Linked DNA regions of Sulfuricurvum kujiense DSM 16994. The protein of the gene in region 2 binds, or shares a complex with, the protein of the main gene of each other region. Links are inferred from orthologs where the notes say so. Each region holds a gene or a part of one and is shown on either strand. Other genes may lie near its edges.

Region 1 (3,537 bases), 300 kb from region 2 along the record:
AATCATTGAGAAAATTTTCAACGGATGTATAGATGACTTCTTTGCCATAGTCTTTCAATACATTCCCAACTGCATGCATCAAATGCGTTTTACCTAAACCTACACCACCGTGAATAAATAACGGGTTATATACGATTCCAGGCTTTTTGCTAGCCATAATTGCTGCACGATAAGCAAATTCATTTGAACCTCCAACGATAAAGTTATCGAAGGTATATAAAGGGTTGAGAGGTGATCCGATGGTGGCTGTCTTTGAAGCATTTGAGCTTTCCATAAATGATGTCAATAAGACTTCATCATCACTTATGCGAAACGATATCGCTGGTTTAATATTTGTCTTTATTTCGAAGAGTGTTGCAATTAACTCTGCATGTTTTGATTGTATCCAGTTGGCAATCAGTGCATTTGGTGTGTCAAAGACGACACTATGCGGTTTAGATAATGCTTCATTGTATTTAAGTTGCTTGATGTAGCGTTTAAAATCAATTGGATTTACCCGTTTTTCAAGCTCTTCAATAATTAATTCGCCGATGCTAACATTTTTTTTATCCATAACGCTACCCGTATATTAATTTCAATTTATACTATCAAAATTGGTAGACAGGTTTTGTCCAATAAATGAAAAAATTATATGGTCTTACAAAACGATTGGATATCAAGTGTTTTCCGTACACTATGCCCTACCCTGCTTTTAGAAGCGAAAAAGCTGCCATAAACTATACGAAAAACCCTATCGGAATGATATAATAGTTGAATACTAACATTTGAGGTTTTCCGACATGCTAATAGGATATATGCGAGTATCAACCGATGGTGATCGACAAAGTACTGATTTACAACGAGATGCACTCATTAGTGCTGGAGTGGATGAGCGAAATATTTTTGAAGACAAAGCATCGGGAGCCAAAGATGATCGTGTCGGTTTGGCAAAAGCACTGGAGTATGTCAAAGAAGGTGATACACTTGTTGTTTGGAAATTGGATCGATTAGGAAGGTCCCTACCCCACTTGATCGAAATCATCTCACAACTCAAATCTAAAGGTGTCGGATTCAGATCTTTGACCGAGGGGATGGATACCTCCAGTGCGTCAGGAGAACTATTGTTTCATGTATTTGGAGCACTGGCACAGTTTGAACGTTCACTTATACAAGAACGGGTCAATGCCGGATTGGCAGCAGCACGTAAAAGAGGACGTATCGGCGGGCGACCGCGAGCAATTCCTCAAGAGAAGATGGATGCTATTTTGGAAGCCTTGAATAATGGAATGTCAAAAGCGGCCGTTTGCCGAACGTTTGAAGTGAAGCGATCGACGTTGATTGATACTTTGAAAAGATATTAAAATTCTTGAAACTATTTGCGGATTCTACGATTAAGAAGTACTATTCGTCCCCCGATTCGTCCCCTGTATAAAATCAGTTTTTATATCATTAGATTTAAATCCGAAGAAAGTGCGTTATTTAGGATGTTTGAAGGTGGTGGGTCAAGCAGGATTTGAACCTGCGACAACCCCGTTATGAGCGGGGGGCTCTAACCACTGAACTATTGACCCGGTTTTGAAAGAGCGCAATTATAAACGCTCTATCATTAGACGAAGCTTTTTTTACCCGTATCCCCGTAAAGATATCGGAAACGATAGGCGAGGAGATTTTCCAAAATCGCCAGAATGACCATAAAATTGATAAAACTGCTCCCCCCATAGCTGAACATCGGCAGAGGTACCCCTACGACGGGGGCAAATCCGATCGTCATGGCGATATTGACCGACATGTAGATGAAAAAGAGCAGCGATAATCCCCCTGCGACGACCTTTATATAATAATCCTCCGTCCAAAAGGCGATGATAAGCAGATGGACGATCAGTGCCGAATACAGAAGTATCAGTAAAAACGCCCCGAAAAATCCGAACCGCTCCACCACATAGGCGAAAATAAAGTCGCTCGATGCGATCGGCAAAAACTTCATTTGCGTCTGGGTGGCGTCCTCTTTATCTTTTCCGAAAAAGCCACCCGAACCTACGGCGATAATCGACTGCTCGACGTGATAGCTCGGTTTTTCACTGACAAAGTCGGTCAGACGCTGCCGCTGGTAATCATGCAGCTGCGAATAGATCAGCGGCAAAGAGATGATAAACGACACGATCAGACCGATCCACACTTTCCAATGTACCCCGACGATGAACAAGATTCCGTATCCCAGCATCATAAGTACCGTCGCCGTCCCCAAATCGGGCTCTTTGGCGATCAGGAAAAACGGCATCAGAATGAAAAACGAGAGTTTTATAAAATCTTTGAGCCGATACCCGTCGCGCGGAGGGGGATTTCGGCTGATCAGGTACGCCAGCATCAGTACAAACGCAGGTTTAAGCAGCTCCGAGGGCTGGAGGGTAAAATGGATAAACGGTATCTCGATCCACCGCTTCGCCCCCAGTCGGCTATGCCCCACGAACTCTACCGCGATTAAGAGCAATATACTCGTCCAATACGCAATCGGGATCATCCAGAGCATCCGTCGGATAGGGAGGAGAAAAAGGGTAATAAACACCCCGACCCCGACAAAAACATAAAACATCTGCTTTTGCCCGAGAGTCGGATGTATCTCGTAGATGAGCCAACCTGAAGTGAATATGAGCGGAATCAATAAGATAACCGTGATAAAATCAAAGTGTGCTAAAATTCGTCTATCAATATTAAGCACTACGGTCCTTCTTTAATTTTTGCTAATTGTAGCATAGCGGGCTTATACTAATTTTTTTTGAACGCAAAAGGAATAAAATCCCTTTTGCTGCGCTGGCCGCTAAGGCACTGAAGCTTGCCTTATTCTAAGGCAGAAGTTTACATTGTCTAAATGAATCTAAAAACAATAAACTAAAGGCACCCTATTTTGACACAAGAAGACTCAACGTTTACGACCGACGAAGCTGTTCGTCTGGACGTTTTTTTAACACAGCAGCTGGGACAGACACGCAACCAGATCACTCAGCTCATCGAACAAAACTGCGTTAGCGTGGACGGTAAAGAAACCGCCAAATCAGGATTGAAACTCAAACCTTCCCAAACGGTAATCATCCGCTTCCCCGAACAAAAATCGACTCCGGCGCAGGAGATCGATTTCGACGTCGATATCTTGTTCGAGGATGATGATATCCTCGTTATCAACAAACCCAGCTCCCTCACCGTCCATCCCGCACCGAGTGTGAAAGAACCGACCCTCGTCGACTGGCTCAAACACAAAGGGATTGCCCTCTCGACGCTGAGCGGCGAAGAGCGCCACGGCATCGTCCACCGACTCGACCGCGGTACGAGCGGAGCGATGGTCATCGCCAAAAACAACGAAGCCCACGAAGCCCTCTCGCTTCAGCTGCAGGACAAAACGATGGGGAGATACTATCTTGCGATCATTACCCCCGCGATGAAAGAGACCATCACCGTTATCGACCGCCCTATCGGACGAAGCGCCAACAACCGCCTCAAAATGGCCATCAGCGAGAGCGGGAAAAATGCCAAAACGGCATTTGCCAAACTTCTCCCAAGCCATGA
Region 2 (6,888 bases):
TATACACTCTCCGGCATTGGCGGAACTGCGATCGATGATTATAGACACGGCGTACCGCGGTCGTAATATCGGTACTACCTTGGTTGAAAATGCGTGCGAAGAGGGGCGCCGTTTAGGTCTTAAAGAGGTTCTGGCTCTAACGTATCAGCAACGTTTTTTTGAAAGATTGGGGTTTGTCGAAATTCCCAAAGAGTCAATCCCGGAACACAAAATCTGGGCTGATTGTATTAAATGTAAACACTTTCCGGTATGCAACGAAGTTTCTCTTATCAAAACGTTATAAGCCGGCTGCTTTTAGTCGTTCTTTTCGTTTTTTATATCAGCCTAAGCAGCATGTACTTGCTGATGCCCCCTTTGCTGGCCGTCCTTTTTTTTCTTTATTATGACGCGCTAAGCAAACATGACCTTTTTTCTTTGGTCACCGTTGCGGTGATGCTGCTGATTTTTGAAGCTGAAAAAGGGTTTTGGTTCGGCAGTACACTTGTGTTTTTTACGGTTATAACGCAGTATATGCTGCCGAAAGTCGAACAGACTATCCGATGTAAAATTTGTCTTGCGGCAGTTTTGGTCGCTCTGGCCTATCCCGGATATTGGATGTTTATGTGGTTTGTAAATCAAGTATTGATGTTGAGCCCGCCGGTCATTGATTGGCATATGTGGCTTTATATGATTATAGAATTTTTGATCGTTTCGGTATTTATATGAAAATTAAAATATTATTGTCCATCTTTATCATCGTTTGGATCGGATTGATAGTAAGGGTATTTCACCTTGCCGTTCAGTTTAACGAATATTATGAAAACCTTTCTGAGAACAACAGTATCAAATCTGAGCTCTCCGCACCGGTACGGGGTGAAATCCTCGATCGTAACAAAGAGCCGGTGGCGATTAATGAACTGGGCTTTAAAATAGCATTTGCACCTCATTTGACAAAAGGAAAAGACAGCTCTCGGCTGGATGCTGAAATTTCCTATCTGGTATCGATGATTCCGACACTGGATGCGAAAAAAATAGCAAAAACCTATAAGATGCAAGATTCGTATTACAATCATGCTTATATCGATGTCGTCGATTTTGTTCCCCATGAGACAATCATCCCGATTTATGCATTGATGAATCTGCGTGATTCGATTAAAATTTCCCCATCACCGAAACGGCTTTATCCTTATGGTCTTATCGGAGCACATCTTATCGGATACGTCGCAAAAGCCAATCAAAAAGAGATTGATGCCGACCCGTCATTGCAGCTGTTGGGACATGTGGGGAAAAACGGTATTGAAAAATATTACAACAAATACTTGCAAGGTGTTGCAGGAGAACGACGTATTAAAGTCAATGCGCACAATGTCGAAATTGAAGAGTTGGGACGAAGTGCGACACAGGAAAACCATAATCTTGTATTGAATCTCGATATGAACCTTCAAAGCTTCATTACACAGGCATTTGAAACCAAAGTGGGAGCTATTATCGTTATGGATATCCACGGTGCGATTTATGCCGCCGGAAGCTATCCTGAATACGATATCAACCGGTTTGTCTCCGGAATCAGTTCGGAAGAGTGGAACGCACTGATGAGCAGTGTCGATTCACCTTTTACGAACAAATTGATCAACGGACTTTATCCTCCCGGATCGACGATTAAAAATAATATGGGGTTGATCTACATCAACTCCGGGGTATGGAACGAATATACGACGATCAACAGTACCGGATCGATGCGATTAGGGAATCGGACGTTTCGCGACTGGAAAAAGAACGGACACGGTCCTACGAACATTACTAAAGCTATCGTAGAGAGCTGTGATGATTATTTTTACCAAGGATCCTTGCAAGTCGGAATCGATCGGATGAGCAACGGATTGATGCGGATGGGATTGGGCAAAAAAACCGGCATCGATTTGCCGAATGAATTTATCGGGACCGTACCGAGCCGTACCTGGAAACGTGAAAAATTCCATAAACCGTGGTATCAGGGCGAAACGCTCAATACGTCCATCGGGCAGGGTGATATGCTGGTTACGCCGATGCAGATTGCACAGCAAACCGCATTAATGGCGACCGGAATGCTGCCGATTCCCCATATAGCCAAAATGATCGGCAATGCTCCGTATACTCCTGCCCCGTTGGATGTTTTGACCCCTGCGGAAAAACAAAAGCTCCCTATTATCCAACAGGCAATGCGCGGCGTATGTAATGATCCGGGAGGTACGGCAAAAGCGTATGTTTATACCCGCTTTCCGATTGCCGGAAAAACGGGTACTGCACAGACGACCGGGATTTCCCAAACGGTCAAAGAACGTCAAAAAGAGTATTCGATGGATTATTTTAAACGTTCGCATGCATGGTTTACAACCTACGGACCGGCCGATAATCCGCAGTTTGTTGTAACGGTCATGGTAGAGCACGGAGGACACGGAGGAGAAGCGACGGGGGGAATCGTATCATCCATCTATAATAAGCTTGATGATTTAGGCTATATCAAAAAGAACCTGCCGACGGAAGCGCCAACGACTCCGTTGAAGAATCCGTAAATTCTATTCTTCCAAAGTTCTGACAATCAAACTTTTTGGAAGCTTGAAGGTCTCAATGAGCTCTATCTCTTTTTGACGCATTTCGCCGTTATCGACTTCATGGTCGAATCCGAGTAAATGAAGCATCCCGTGGATAAAGAGAAGGGCGATTTCGTGATCTTCGCTGTGTTTGAGCTCATTAGCGACCGATGCGACTTTATCGACACTGATGACGATGCTCCCAAGGGGCGCTCCCGGGAACGGATCGCTGGGGAAACTGAGGACGTCGGTAGCTTTATCTATACCTCTGAATTCGCGGTTGATTTCAGCGATTTCAACATTATCGGTAAGAATTAATTCTATCTCACGGTCGCTCAGCAAATCGGCAATCTGCTCCAAAAGCTGAAAATTATAGGTTTTATCGGTTCGGTTATCTAGTTCAATCATAGCGGTATTGTAGCATATGTTCTGAATACTTATAAAAGTGCCAAAAATAGGGCTTTCAATCAACCTAAAATAGGCAAAAAGTCGGTCACTGACAAACCGAAAACGTACCAATATGGCAACGGTTGCCACGAAGGTTGCCACGGATGACACGCTTTTATATAAAAAACTACATAACCTAATATGGCTCAAGTAGGTTAGTCTTAATACCTAATCCTAACTCTTTTTTATTGATATTTTTAATTAGTAAAAACTTTTTATATCAATATTATTCGATATAATCTTTCAAAATATATTATCTACCTATTTGAAAGTAAAATCATATGATGCAAAACTTACTGCAAGAGGCAATATCAAATTTTAAAAATGCTAAAACACCAGATAGTAAACTAGCCAGTATTAATTTGATTCTTCAAATAGAAATTAGAGACCAAGAAAAATATTCATTTCTTTTATACAAACACCTCAAAATTTGGTTGAAATACTATTTACTATCAATTGAAAAAAAACAATTTTCATATGATGAAATCGTTTATGAGAAAATATATAAAACTATTTCTTATTTGCCAACTGAAGAACGTGTTAATGCATTAAATTATTTTATCCGTCTTTTGCATCAGCACCATAGAACTAATGAAATTGATAAATACAAGCAACTGAAAAAAAAATTTCAACTTGATATTTTATTAAAAGAACATAATTATTTTGGCTTTATTGTTAAATTAGCTCTTTATGATTTATATTCTTTAATTATGACTTTGTTATTTTCATTAATAATATTTACATGTATTTTTTATCATCTACAAGAAAATTTTAGATTACTTTCTATTTCTTTAATTGAATATGATAAAAATATTTTTTTAAATTATTTTGGTAATGTTGTAGCTTTTATTTTTAATATCAACAAAAAACTTCTTTTAAATACAATGCCTGAACTGCTTTTTATGAGTAGTATGAAAATATATTTTTATTTCTTGATTACTTATTTTGTAGTTAAAGAAATTTCTAATAAGGTGGAAAAAATTTGATAACTTTTAATAATAGTGACTTATCTATCAAAAGATTTATTTCTGTTTTATATCGTAATATCTTAGTTTTTTATTCGATTTTTCTTTTATTTGTTCAAAATTCAATACTTACATGGTATATGTATATATTTATCATTATTATATATATATTCATTTATTTTCAGCTTCTTAAGAACCAAAAACACTTCTTGCGTACACTAAATGATTATGTTTTTATAGCCCTAATCTTATTTGATAAAAATATTATAGAAATATACAATATCCTATTGCTTTTATTCCCATTATTTAATTCACCAAATCATCTTAATAATAAGCGCAATCCATTTCTACTTTTAGGGTTGTCATCGTTGATATTTTCAATTATTTTTATATATCAACATGGATTTGATCCCAAAATAATATATATATTAGTTGGATTGTTTTTTTTAACATTAATAAGTTATGCTGAAGTAGGTCGAACAAAAATAATAAATGACTTGTTCAATATCTTTGAAAGTATAGATAAAATTACTGGAGAGACCAGCAACTCATTACAATTGCCTAAAATATATAATAAAGTCATTGAAAGTTTGGAAAATATTCTTACAAAAGTAAACAGTGTCGAGATGATTGCATGCTTTGTCGAATCAGAAAAAACGCGTGAATTACAGATAAGAAGCACTTCGCAATTAATTTTAAAATATGATATAAAAAATTTAGAAGACGCAAGTAAATCAAATGAAAAAAGCATCAATATTCCAGTAATTATTGATGATAAAGTATATAAAAATACATTATATATAAGGATTAATAAATATATTTTTCTTCTTATTTTTTCAAGAGAAATTCAATCTATGAACTTACTTTATTTGATTATAACAGATGAATTAATCAAACCTATATTATTGAAAATTACAAAAATTCTTGATTTTGAAGATGCCTTAAACAAACGAAAATACACAAATTTGAAAAAACTAAATGCAGAGTTACATTATGTGAATCATGTTGTTCAATCTATACATTTTTTAAAGAATAAGTTTTCACCCATTAAAAGTTATTTTCAGTTATTACAAAAACTTGAGACAGTTGATATTGATAAAAAAGAGCAATTATTAGAAATTATTCAAGAGACAAAAGAACGTGCTCTAATTTCATTACACAATATCGAAACAAAAACATTGCAAGTATTAGATAAAACAAATAGCCCATTTGCATCCTATGAGATGGAAAAAATTAAGCTAAAACACATTTATATGTTAATTATGCCTTTATGGTTAGAAAACTTTTCTGAAACAGATGTAATCGTTAATTGTTCAAAAGAAGATATGGATAAAACTTCCTTTAAATTAAATAGAAATTTACTTGAATTCTTTTTTACTGATATCATTGAGAATATAAGAAAATACTCAAGTGGAAAACAATCTATAACGTATGAATATGGAAGTGAAGCTAGAATTATTTTTAAAAATACAGTTCATGAAGCCACTAAGAAAAAAACTGAATTGAAAGAATTAATAAATAATTTCAATAGAGCAGATAGGCTTGAAATTAACCGTAGAAATAGCTTTGGATTGGTACATATTTTAGAATTGTCTGATATATTACATATTCATTGTAAACTATCTTTGGAAGATGAAAAATACTTTACAACAACATTAACATTAGGAAGGGATACAGATGAAAAAAATACTTATCTTTGAAAATGAATATGCTGATCATGAGCCTGCTTTTAAAGCTATAAATTTGTTGTCTTTTGATAATCAACTACAAATTACACAATACAATACATCTCAAGAACTTACAAATATTTCAAATATTGATGCTTATGATGCCATAATAATTGATATTGATTTGTCTTTAAAAAGTCATAAAGATGGATTTGGGATTATTCAAGACATAGATACATTTAACAAAGATGTATTAAAAAAGGTTATGGTATTGACTGGTTCTTCTAAGGTCGAAGAAAAATTGATAGAACAAGGTTATGATATTAGGGTAGCCATTAAACCAATTGATATTGATCAAATAGCGGATATGTTAAAAGACATTCTGAAGTAATTTTTTTTTAAACAATACTGTTCAAGTTTTACGAGTATTTTTTATGTATGAATTAATCGATATCTCGCCTACCGTAATAACTTCGTATTTTGAAGCAATTGAAAAAGCTGATAAACATCCTAACGCAAATAAACTTTTTATTGTAGCAGTCAAAAATACCTTTCATACACTTGAACCTCGTTGCCCCAATGGTGTTGCACAAAACTTCTCAAGCCTTATTTTGATCGTAAGCGATTCGTTGGTACAATCACGCCCAAAGGTATAAATGATGAAAAAAGCACTTTGTATTATGAGCGGCGGAATGGATTCGACCCTTGTCGCCTATATCATGCGTTCGCGGGGATATGAGATCGTTGCACTCCATTTTAACTACGGACAGCGCACCGTTGCAAAAGAACTCTCCTGTTTCCGAGAAATATGCAAAGATCTAGGGGTGAATGAAAAATACGAAATCGACCTCGATTTTTTTAAAACCATCGGGGCATCGGCATTGACCGATCACAGCATCGATGTCCCAACCGGGGGAATAGAACCGGGAGTTCCTATCACCTATGTACCGTTTCGAAACGGAATCTTTCTTTCTATCGCTACCGCAATTGCCGAAAAAGAGGGATGTTCTGCTATCGCTATCGGAGTCGTCGAAGAGGATAGCAGCGGCTATCCCGATTGCCGCGAATCGTTTATCGATGCATTTACGAAAGCGGCAAATCTCGGTACGAAAGAGAGTACCAATCTGAGCATCGAAATGCCGCTTGTCCGCCTCCAAAAATCGCAGATTGTCCAAGAAGCGATACAGCTAGATGTTCCTTTGCACCTGACATGGAGCTGCTACTCAAGCGAAGATAAAGCGTGCGGTGTATGCGACAGCT

What was found.
Region 1: the proteins of mrdA (region 2) and SULKU_RS08695 are in contact, whole or in part, in a crystal structure (PDB 6PL5), measured with the Thermus thermophilus proteins. The link is inferred for Sulfuricurvum kujiense DSM 16994 from one-to-one orthologs. Residues at the interface, in WP_223903432.1 of Thermus thermophilus: Arg4, Ile5, His6, Leu8, Ala9, Phe12, Ala15, Leu16, Leu19, Gly20, Arg22, Ala23, Trp24, Leu26, Gln27, Val28, Tyr31, Tyr34, Leu36, Leu43, Thr45, Asp47, Lys156, Gln157, Gly158, Ser160, Val184, Leu201, Glu202; in WP_223903423.1 of Thermus thermophilus: Phe161, Val165, Phe168, Val169, Leu172, Pro198, Tyr199, Glu202, Tyr211, Arg212, Asp213, Gln220, Val221, Gln223, Ser224, Ile226, Ala227, Ile228, Gly229, Ser230, Gly266, Phe267, Val270, Leu274, Tyr277, Gly278, Leu281, Phe285, Leu289, Arg297.

Annotation. Positions count from the first base shown.
Region 1 is NC_014762.1:1,738,297-1,741,833, forward strand. Bases 641-3,537 are described here. They hold SULKU_RS08695 (FtsW/RodA/SpoVE family cell cycle protein), read right to left. Parts: upstream 2,696-3,537; coding sequence 1,586-2,695; downstream 641-1,585. Other genes in these bases: SULKU_RS08685 (recombinase family protein), read left to right, coding at 795-1,340; SULKU_RS08700 (RluA family pseudouridine synthase), read left to right, coding at 2,882-3,537. Also shown: chromosomal replication initiator protein DnaA, read right to left, coding at 1-553. UniProt on the Escherichia coli protein: Peptidoglycan polymerase that is essential for cell wall elongation. Also required for the maintenance of the rod cell shape. Functions probably in conjunction with the penicillin-binding protein 2 (mrdA).
Region 2 is NC_014762.1:1,430,805-1,437,692, reverse strand. The notes cover bases 117-3,116. They hold mrdA (penicillin-binding protein 2), read left to right. Parts: upstream 117-701; coding sequence 702-2,531; downstream 2,532-3,116. Other genes in these bases: ybeY (rRNA maturation RNase YbeY), read right to left, coding at 2,535-2,957; SULKU_RS07175 (hypothetical protein), read left to right, coding at 250-705; SULKU_RS07180 (N-acetyltransferase), read left to right, coding at 117-283. Also shown: more of SULKU_RS07180, read left to right, coding at 1-116; SULKU_RS07160 (hypothetical protein), read left to right, coding at 3,278-3,982; SULKU_RS07155 (hypothetical protein), read left to right, coding at 4,171-5,661; SULKU_RS07150 (DNA-binding transcriptional response regulator), read left to right, coding at 5,639-6,019; 7-cyano-7-deazaguanine synthase QueC, read left to right, coding at 6,285-6,888. UniProt on the Escherichia coli protein: Catalyzes cross-linking of the peptidoglycan cell wall. Responsible for the determination of the rod shape of the cell. Is probably required for lateral peptidoglycan synthesis and maintenance of the correct diameter during lateral and centripetal growth.